4 regions of the Exiguobacterium acetylicum genome follow, and region 2 is predicted to be linked to each of the others. Evidence: predicted binding sites of a transcription regulator. Region 2 holds the regulator's gene; each other region holds the start of a gene.

Region 1 (2,208 bases), 860 kb from region 2:
CCGTTCTGTACTTCACGTCTCCTGTTGACGCCTTACCGGACGATAACGTCCTCGGGCTCTTCGATGATGCACAAATCGTCGAAACGATTTATGAAGAACTGGCTGCAGACGTCGATCGCTTTCAACATATGGAATGAATGAAAAAAGCAGCTGTCGCGACAGCTGCTTTTTGATTATGCATTTTGTTTCGAAGCAATATGAACAGGTGTCGTGGATTGACGTGATTCATCTACTTCTAATTTTTCTTTATTCAGCCACGTATAGATCATTCCCATGAAGACTGCTCCACCAATGATGTTACCGGCTAAAGCTGGCAACAGGTTATGCATCGCTCCGGCAAATGTGATCGTATCCGGATGTGGTACGACTAACGCAATGGAGAACAGTGCCATATTGGCGATGACGTGATCAAATCCAGAAGCAAAGAATACTGCGACGAGTACCATCATCATCATGATCTGCGCCAACTCATTCTTCATGTTCTTTGGAATGAAAATCGCTAAACAGACCATCCAGTTACAGAAGATAGCACGTGTGAAGATTTCCCACGTCGTATGGTGGATCTTCGTTTCTGAGACAGAAAATAACCAGTTGTTCATACCAAGCTCTTGGATGATTCCTGTTTGAGAAAAGAGTAGCGCAAACGCCAATCCGCCAAGTCCATTTCCGATTAGACAGATCAACCAGACCTTCATCGTATCCATCTTCGTCGTATAGCCGCGCATCGTCGCCGTCGTGAAATACATCGTATTCCCTGTAAACAGCTCTGCCCCACCATAAACGATCAGGACGAGTGCCACTCCGAATGTCAGTCCACCGACAAGTGTCGCAACAGGTGACTCCGCCATATATAGACCGTTAATTGCTTTTAAAGTAAAAATGATTGCAAATCCAATGAAAATTCCCGCTAACATGGCACGAACTAAGTACTCGAGAGGACGCATTTGTAGCATGCGCGTCGACTTGATTGCTTTATTCCGTAATCCTTCTAATGCTTCTACCTCGTTCATCGTAGAAACCTCTCTTTCTTTTGTTCAACACTTCACAATGTTTGTTCATTTATTATCATACTTCCATCTTAAAAGATGTTCAAGTATTGAATAGACCTGTTTTATCGTTTTTATAAAAGAACGAGATGTAAACGATATCATTGTGTCGAGATTGTGAAAAATGCCTTTTCTTGCTTTATACAACTAATTAGTTTGGATCTGTAGTCGTGATGCGAAGCGTTCAAAGAAGGTGTTTCGTCTTGATGCATCGAGCACATAACCATCAATGACGACACGATTAAAACGTCTAGAAGAGGAAGTAGCTCGTTCGATATCGGTCGGAGTGTAGTCGTCGAATGTTTTCCGGTCCATCGTAAAATCTGCATCTGAATACGGATCCGTGTAGTGAATTTCAAGATCGGTCAAATCAGGAATCGTTGAAAATAAAACTAGCGTATGATGCATCAGAATTTTAGATAACCGAGCCTTTAAAAAATCCTGATTCACCTGTAGTGTCCCGGTATCGGTACCAATCCAAGCTTGTCGCTCTTTTCCTGTCACTTCATAGGCAAGACGTAACGATTCTCCTTCGACATCTACCTGTTTTAATTCTGATGAGAACGGAAGTTGTTCGGCTAATTGACGAACCGCTACCGTATTCATCATCGAGGCACCCACTTGTCTCGCTACAAGATCACCATCATGCCAAATGGATGATTGATTTTTTTCATTGGGTTGTTCGAAAAGACGAATCCCAACTAGTATTCCTAAGCAAATACAACCAAGAATCCATAACATTTTCTTCATTTTCATCACCTTCCTAAAAAAACGTACCCTTTTTCATCTTTTTTCATAAGAAGGGTTGAAATTTTATGCATATGAGCGTACTCTTGCATGCAGATACTCACAGAAGGAGGAGCATGAGGTCACTCATCATATTGCCATGACTACAACACACCCACAGAAAAAGAGAGTTGAAAAAATCAGTTTCTTAATCATTGGTACGTTGCTGTATTCCCTTTACATCAGCCTACTACTATCTCCAAATGATATCGGATCAGGCGGTATCATGGGGATCACGCTCATTATTCAAGAGCTCTTCCACACGCCAATCGGATTAACGCAATTGCTCTTAAACATTCCCCTCTTCCTTTTAGGTTTCCGTTTCCTACGCAAACGATTCATGTTCTTATCTGGAATTATCGTCATTGCTTCTTCC
Region 2 (2,208 bases):
TCCGGCGCGAGTAATCATCCGGATAAAAGCGCATCCCGTGCAGGACGGAGCGGATATTCGCTTCAAACTGATAACCACCCGCTTCTGAGAAGTCGTGTTGCGCTTGATCGTATGTCTTCAGGAGACGATCGTACGCGACCGGGTCGTTCAAGATATGCTCCATGCCCATTTCGATTTCCATCCGGCGCAGTGTCCGTTCTTGTTCTTGGAGATGTTCAAAGACGGTCAGCATCTCGTTCCAGATCGTCTCGTTCGATTCGAGACCACTGTCTTGCGCGAGATAACCGATTTTGACATCCTTGCCTTTCATGATGTCGCCCGAGTCATGACTGAGTTCGCCAGCAATGATTTTGAGCAAGGTCGATTTACCGGCACCGTTTCGTCCGACGAGCGCAATGCGGTCCCGCTCTTGTACTTCCAATTTGATATTTTCTAAAATCGGCTCGACGCCGAATGATTTCGAGAGTTGGTTGACTTGTAAGAGTATCATTTCCATCCATCCTTCCACCCTTTAGTCTATCACGAACAAAAGCGCGAGGTCCTGCGGAATATATTATTTGTGACTCTATGTGAAGTGGTTTACAATCAAGGAGAGTAGAAAGCTTTTTGCAAAGATTTGGGTGCCACGATGGATGTGGCCGAAGGGGGAACTGCAGGATGAATGGACCAGACACAAAAATTCCACAAGCGACAGCAAAACGGTTGCCGCTATATTATCGCTTCATCCAAAGTTTATACAATTCAGGCAAGCTCCGCGTCTCTTCTGCTGAGTTAAGCGAGGCGGTGAAGGTTGATTCAGCAACGATTCGTCGCGATTTTTCCTACTTTGGGGCATTAGGGAAGAAGGGGTATGGATATAACGTTCAACATCTCTTAACGTTTTTCCGCAAAACCTTGAATCAAGATGAGGTGACGAATGTTGCCTTAATCGGGGTCGGTCATCTCGGAACAGCGTTTGCAAATTATAACTTTTTAAAGAATAATAGTACTCGGATAGTCGTTGCGTTTGATGCGGACGAAGAGAAGGTCGGAACAACGACGCATGACGTTCCAATCTATCATGTTTCGGACATGAAAGAACAAATCGAAGCGAATCAGGTCGATGTTGCCATCTTGACGGTTCCATCCCAGTTCGCGCAGTCAGTAGCGGATGAGTTAGTCGAGTATGGTGTGACAGGCATCCTGAACTTTACGCCAGCGCGGTTGAACGTGCCAGCTAGCGTCCGGGTCCATCACATTGATTTATCGATCGAGTTGCAGTCGTTAGTTTATTTCATGAAGCATTATTCGCAATCAGCTGAAGGAGTGAAATCATAATGGAAAACCTTATTCCGCTCACACTAGGTATCGGACCTGCGAGCATCGGATTAATCGCGGTCGTCGCATTGATCATTTTCGGACCGAAGAAGTTACCAGAATTCGGACGCGCTGCAGGTCAGACATTGAAAGAGTTCAAGAATGCCACGAACGGCATCATGGACGACGATAAAAAGGACGAACCGAAAGAGAAGTGATTGAATCATGACGGTTGATCAAGAGCAAAGCATGACGTCGCACCTTGACGAACTGCGTAAGCGGATCGTCTGGTCGCTTATCATCGTCGTCGTCCTGTTCGCTGTCGCATTTCCGCTCGTCCGACCGCTCGTTCGCTTCTTGCAAGCGGACTTAAAAGAGCTCGGCATCGGTTTGAATGCCTTCAACGTCGCCGATCCTTTAATGTTGTATTTGAATCTTGCGTTCATCATTGCGCTGATTTTAGCGTCACCGTTCTGGATGTATCAACTCTGGGCATTCGTCCGACCAGGACTTTATGACAAGGAGCAAAAAGCGACATTGACGTATATTCCGGTCATCTTCTTTCTGTTTTTGGCTGGCGTAGCCTTCTCGTATTTCTGGTTGCTTCCCTTTTTGCTTGAAGTCTCAACGGATCTCGGGAAAGAGCTCGGAATCGAACAAGTCATCGGAGTCGAGAACTACTTCAGTTTCTTAATCCGGTTGACGATGCCGTTTGGTCTTCTGTTCCAATTGCCGGTCGTGACGATGTTCCTGACACGTCTTGGTCTCGTGACGCCATATTTCATGCGAAAGAATCGGAAATATGCGTACTTTGCGCTGTTCGTCGTTGCGGCATTGATCGCACCGCCGGACGTGACGTCACACTTGATGATCTCGGTTCCATTGTTCGTTCTCTATGAGATCAGCATCTTG
Region 3 (2,208 bases), 460 kb from region 2:
GTCGAAGTTGAAGCACATCAGTCTATTTTTATTGCTCTATACGGCTGTCGTTATAATGACGTACATCGTGTCACGATTTGCGCCGGACTTGTTGATCTACATGGTCTATTTCGCCATTGCGTCATTACTTGTCATCACAGGCTATTTGTTGAAACGACTCATACTAAAGCGCTAAATACCAAAAAACCTGTGTTCTGCTTGCGCGGAACACAGGTTTTTGTTGTTTAAAAGCCATCTTATGAACGGAACATCTTCGGATCATCTGGAACGTTCTCCAGGTAAGCGATTCGTCCGTTTTCATCGAGACGTGCGATATCTTTTCCGTCTTGCGTGAAGACACTACCGTCTGCCCGTTTTCCGCAAACTGCCCAGCGTGTTTCGTACGTTCCGGGTGTTGTTTCTTCCCAGCCTGCGTACATGTGCTTAATATCCTGATTCGCCGTGAACACATGACGGACGAATTGTTTCCAGGCGTCGATGCCGTGTTGTGGTTGTCCGTTCAGGACGAACGTGATGTCTGTCGTGAATAAGGAAACGAGATCCTCAAAAGCTTGTTCATCTGTGCGAGACGCGTCGAATAAGTCAAAATAACGATTCAATACCATAGTAAAAACCTCTTTCTGTTCATTAAAGTGTCATCATCCGGTCTGTGATTAACGCATGCAATCGTTCTAAATGTTCCGGTGGACAGGAGGCGTCGATTGCTTGACGGATCGAGCCAATCGATTCGCGCTTCAACGTCGATTGCCACGCCTCTTCCGCCTCTGTCATTAGATTCGAGAGTAGACCGATTTCCTGTTCCTGAATTCCCATCAAATCCTCAAAGACACCGCTTGACGCATACAACGTCTGCTTGCCCTCGATCGCTTGATAAACGTCAAAGATTTGAATTTCGTCTGCCGGACGCCGTAAGCGAAAGCCGCCTTTGACACCCGGGACGGAATACAACAGATCCGCCTGGACGAGTTTTCGTAAGAGCTTTTGAAAATAAGTCGGCGAGGCACCGAGTTGCTGGCTGATGAATTCACCGGGCAACACAGCGCGATCCGGAAGGAAGGTCAAGAGCAACATCGCGTAGACGGATTGTTCGACCCCGGTTTTCATTTGCATGAGAAGTCCCCCTTTCATTAAATGTGGATAATGTATATCCATAATAGTTTTATTTGAAAGAATTGTCGAGTCATATGCTCTCACAAAACCGTCACACCTTTTCGACAGCATCTGCATGGCATCCCCGTTCCGGATTCGGTATACTAAATGTACGATATGTGAAAATATTCACTAAAAGTCGTTCACACTTTGTGAAAGGACGTTTGTATATGAATCCATTAAAAGGAATCGTCCAGATTCCACGCAGTATTCTCATTCAATTCATTATTGCAGCTTTCCTAATGGGGGTTGCGGTCGTCGGTCAATCGTACGGTATCGTGTTGACGGTCGATCGGATTTTCTTGAAAGAACAACCGTTTGAAGCCGTCATTCCGTTACTACTTGTCGTCCTCGGGATGCTGTTGCTCCGGGTCGCCGTGACGTATTGGAACGGTCGTCTCGGTACGACGTTATCGGCACACATGAAGCAGGCGCTTCGGGAAGCACTCGTCGCGAAATACACAGGTCGTTCGGTCGAGATGATGCTACAAGGGCAAGCGGGACAGAAGGTCAGTGTCTTGCTCGACGCTGTAGACGAGATGGACAGCTACTACAGTCAATACTTGCCGAAAGTCGTCCAGACGACGATCGTTCCCTTGATGGTCCTGATCGCGGCATTCAGCTATGACTGGATCACCGGTCTCGTCATGATGATCACGGCACCGTTCATTCCGTTGTTTTATATCATCATCGGCATCATGACGCAAAAGCGGGCCGATGCTCAACTCGAGAAGATGACGGCATTCTCGGGAACGTTCCTTGATACGTTGCAGGGACTGACGACCTTGAAGTTATTTGGTCGCGCGAAACGACAACGTGACGTCATCGAAAAAAGCAGTCTTGATTTCCGAGATGCGACGTTAACGGTCTTGAAGCTCGCCTTCTTGTCGTCGCTGATGCTTGAGTTCATCTCGATGCTCAGCATGGGAATGATTGCACTTGAAGTCAGTCTGCGCTTGATTTTGTTCCAAAGCATTACCTTCATCCCGGCGTTCTTGATGCTCGTGTTGGCACCAGAATACTATCTTTCCTTAAAAGAGATGGGAGCTGCCTTCCATA
Region 4 (2,208 bases), 920 kb from region 2:
TCGAGACTCGACCGAGTGACATGGCTGCCCCGTTTTGCTCTTTGATGGCAGCAAGATAGGCAAGATAGACCCACTGGAATGCTTCTTGTGCTGTTTCGGCAGGGCGGGAGAGATCGAAACCATAGCGAGCTCCAAGCTCGGTCAATTCCGTTAATGCGCGCAACTGTTCATTCATCTCTTCACGGTCGCGAATCATCGATTCAGATAAGAATCCGCCACGTGCCTTTAAATCCTTCTTACGTTCTTCGATCAAGCGTGCCGTTCCGTACAAAGCAACACGACGATAGTCACCGATGATCCGTCCGCGACCATAAGCATCAGGTAATCCGGTGATAATACCGGCTTTACGTGCAGCGCGCATCTCAGGGGTATAAGCATCAAAAACCCCTTGGTTATGTGTCTTCCGGTACTCGCTGAAAGTTTTCGTGACGGTCTCGTCTGCTTCAAAGCCATACGCAGCTAGGGCATCATTCACCATCCGAATCCCACCGTTCGGATGAATCGAACGTTTAAACGGTTCGTCTGTCTGTAAACCAACGATTTTTTCGAGTGAGCGATTCAGATACCCTGCATCATGCGAGAGGATCGTTGATGGTGTTTTAGCATCGACGGCATATACACCACCACGTTGTCGCTCTTCATTCGTCAGCTGTAGAATTTGTTGCCAGAGCTGTTCCGTCGCTTGCGTCGGACCGACTAAAAAGTGATCATCTCCTGTATATTCCGTGCGATTGAGTCGGATGAAGTCTGCGACATCGATCGTCTTTACCCATTCACCAGACGTAAAGTTCGTCCAAGCACTCGTTTTTTCTAATAACATGGATACCACTCCTTTAATATTGAGCTAATGATCAGTTCCTTATGTGAATAGTGTAACAAAAGCAAAGGGCGATTCCCTTTACGTTCATGTGAATGTTTTAACAAGTGAACAAACGTTGATATGACGGGCTTTCTTTATTTCTGTATTCATATAAACATAGTTCAGAAAAAACAGTTTAGTGTTGCTAATCCAAGGTTTTTTGGAAACTGTATGAGTTGATTTGAAAAAGATTCACTAGAACAGTTGAAACTGTGAGGAATGTCACGCTACGGTGCCTTGTATTTTTAAGACGTATCGTTGACAATGAAAAAGGGAATACAGAACGTGGAGGTGTGCCAAATGGAGTATGTATCATTAACACAACAAGGAGAGTATCAGTCAGGAGACTGGGTCTCGCTGAAAATCGGATCGGACGGTTCAACGCGAACGGGAATGATCACGGAATTCGAAAATGATGGATTCTGGATTCGGTTTGAAGATGATTTTGATTATGAAGACTTTATCGGCTATGATGAATCGTATTGGATTGCGCTTGTTCGTCGTCCGGTTGACGTAAAAGCGACGTATGCGAGTCTTGCGGAGTACCCGGCACTCGCTGCAGAATTACAGGATCGTGTCATCCAAGGATTCGAAATTTTAGAAGAAGAAGCCGGTGAAGGCGAGATTCGCTTCCACATTCGATTGCTCGACGCAGGAAATGAATATACACAGACATTACGGGGATACCGTGATGCATCAGGAGATCATGTCGAATACGTAACGGCATGATGGAATTAAGAGAGTAGGAGAAATCGTTATGAACTTTACAAAACCATTTTTACAGGAAGCATGGGAACGCGCACGCTTTACCGAGTTGATGCCTGTTCAAGAACAAGCGATTCCGTTGTTGCGCGAAGGAAAAGATGTCCTGGCTGAAGCGCCAACAGGAACAGGGAAGACGCTTGCTTATGTCATTCCAGCTTTAGAAAAGATTGAAGTAGAAGAACCACACGTACAAGTCGTGATCACGGCACCCACACGGGAACTCGTCATGCAAATTCATCAAGTCATTCAATTGTTTGCTCAAGGAAGTGGTATCAAATCCGGTGCATTCATTGGTGGTGTTGAATTAAAACGACAATATGAACGATTGAAGAAAAAACCACAAATCATTGTTGGTACACCTGGGCGTCTCGTGGAGTTGATCGATTCGAAGAAGCTGAAAATGCATAAGGTGAAATTGATCGTCTTGGACGAAGCGGATCAAATCTATGAGAGTGGTATGAGTGACTCGGCGACGCGAATCGCAAACAGTGCACTACGCGATCGACAACTGGCATTCGTCTCCGCGACATTGCCGGAACGGACAGCAGAATGGGGACGGACGCTTGCAAACAACCCTGAGACGA

The links. Region 2 encodes Rex, which represses fermentation and respiration genes when NADH is low (regulators of the CRP and FNR family bind a similar motif). Its sites were predicted from a motif close to TTGTGAAATATTTCACAA; they were not measured.
Region 1: the regulator Rex is predicted to act here: its motif matches at 1,031-1,048, upstream of K7G97_RS03080 (formate/nitrite transporter family protein).
Region 3: the regulator Rex is predicted to act here: its motif matches at 1,267-1,284, upstream of cydD (thiol reductant ABC exporter subunit CydD).
Region 4: the regulator Rex is predicted to act here: its motif matches at 907-924, upstream of pflB (formate C-acetyltransferase).

Annotation. Positions count from the first base shown of each region.
Region 1 is NZ_CP082333.1:589,966-592,173, reverse strand. It holds gene K7G97_RS03085 (YkvA family protein) at 1-137, shown strand, start outside; gene K7G97_RS03080 (formate/nitrite transporter family protein) at 174-1,010, opposite strand; gene K7G97_RS03075 (hypothetical protein) at 1,194-1,796, opposite strand; gene K7G97_RS03070 (YitT family protein) at 1,933-2,208, shown strand, end outside.
Region 2 is NZ_CP082333.1:2,939,397-2,941,604, reverse strand. It holds gene K7G97_RS15120 (ATP-binding cassette domain-containing protein) at 1-490, opposite strand, end outside; gene K7G97_RS15115 (redox-sensing transcriptional repressor Rex) at 658-1,317, shown strand; gene K7G97_RS15110 (twin-arginine translocase TatA/TatE family subunit) at 1,317-1,514, shown strand; gene tatC (twin-arginine translocase subunit TatC) at 1,522-2,208, shown strand, end outside.
Region 3 is NZ_CP082333.1:193,148-195,355, forward strand. It holds gene K7G97_RS01135 (hypothetical protein) at 8-175, shown strand; gene K7G97_RS01140 (nuclear transport factor 2 family protein) at 237-605, opposite strand; gene K7G97_RS01145 (Rrf2 family transcriptional regulator) at 628-1,110, opposite strand; gene cydD (thiol reductant ABC exporter subunit CydD) at 1,320-2,208, shown strand, end outside.
Region 4 is NZ_CP082333.1:649,575-651,782, forward strand. It holds gene pflB (formate C-acetyltransferase) at 1-820, opposite strand, end outside; gene K7G97_RS03380 (hypothetical protein) at 1,160-1,588, shown strand; gene K7G97_RS03385 (DEAD/DEAH box helicase) at 1,617-2,208, shown strand, end outside.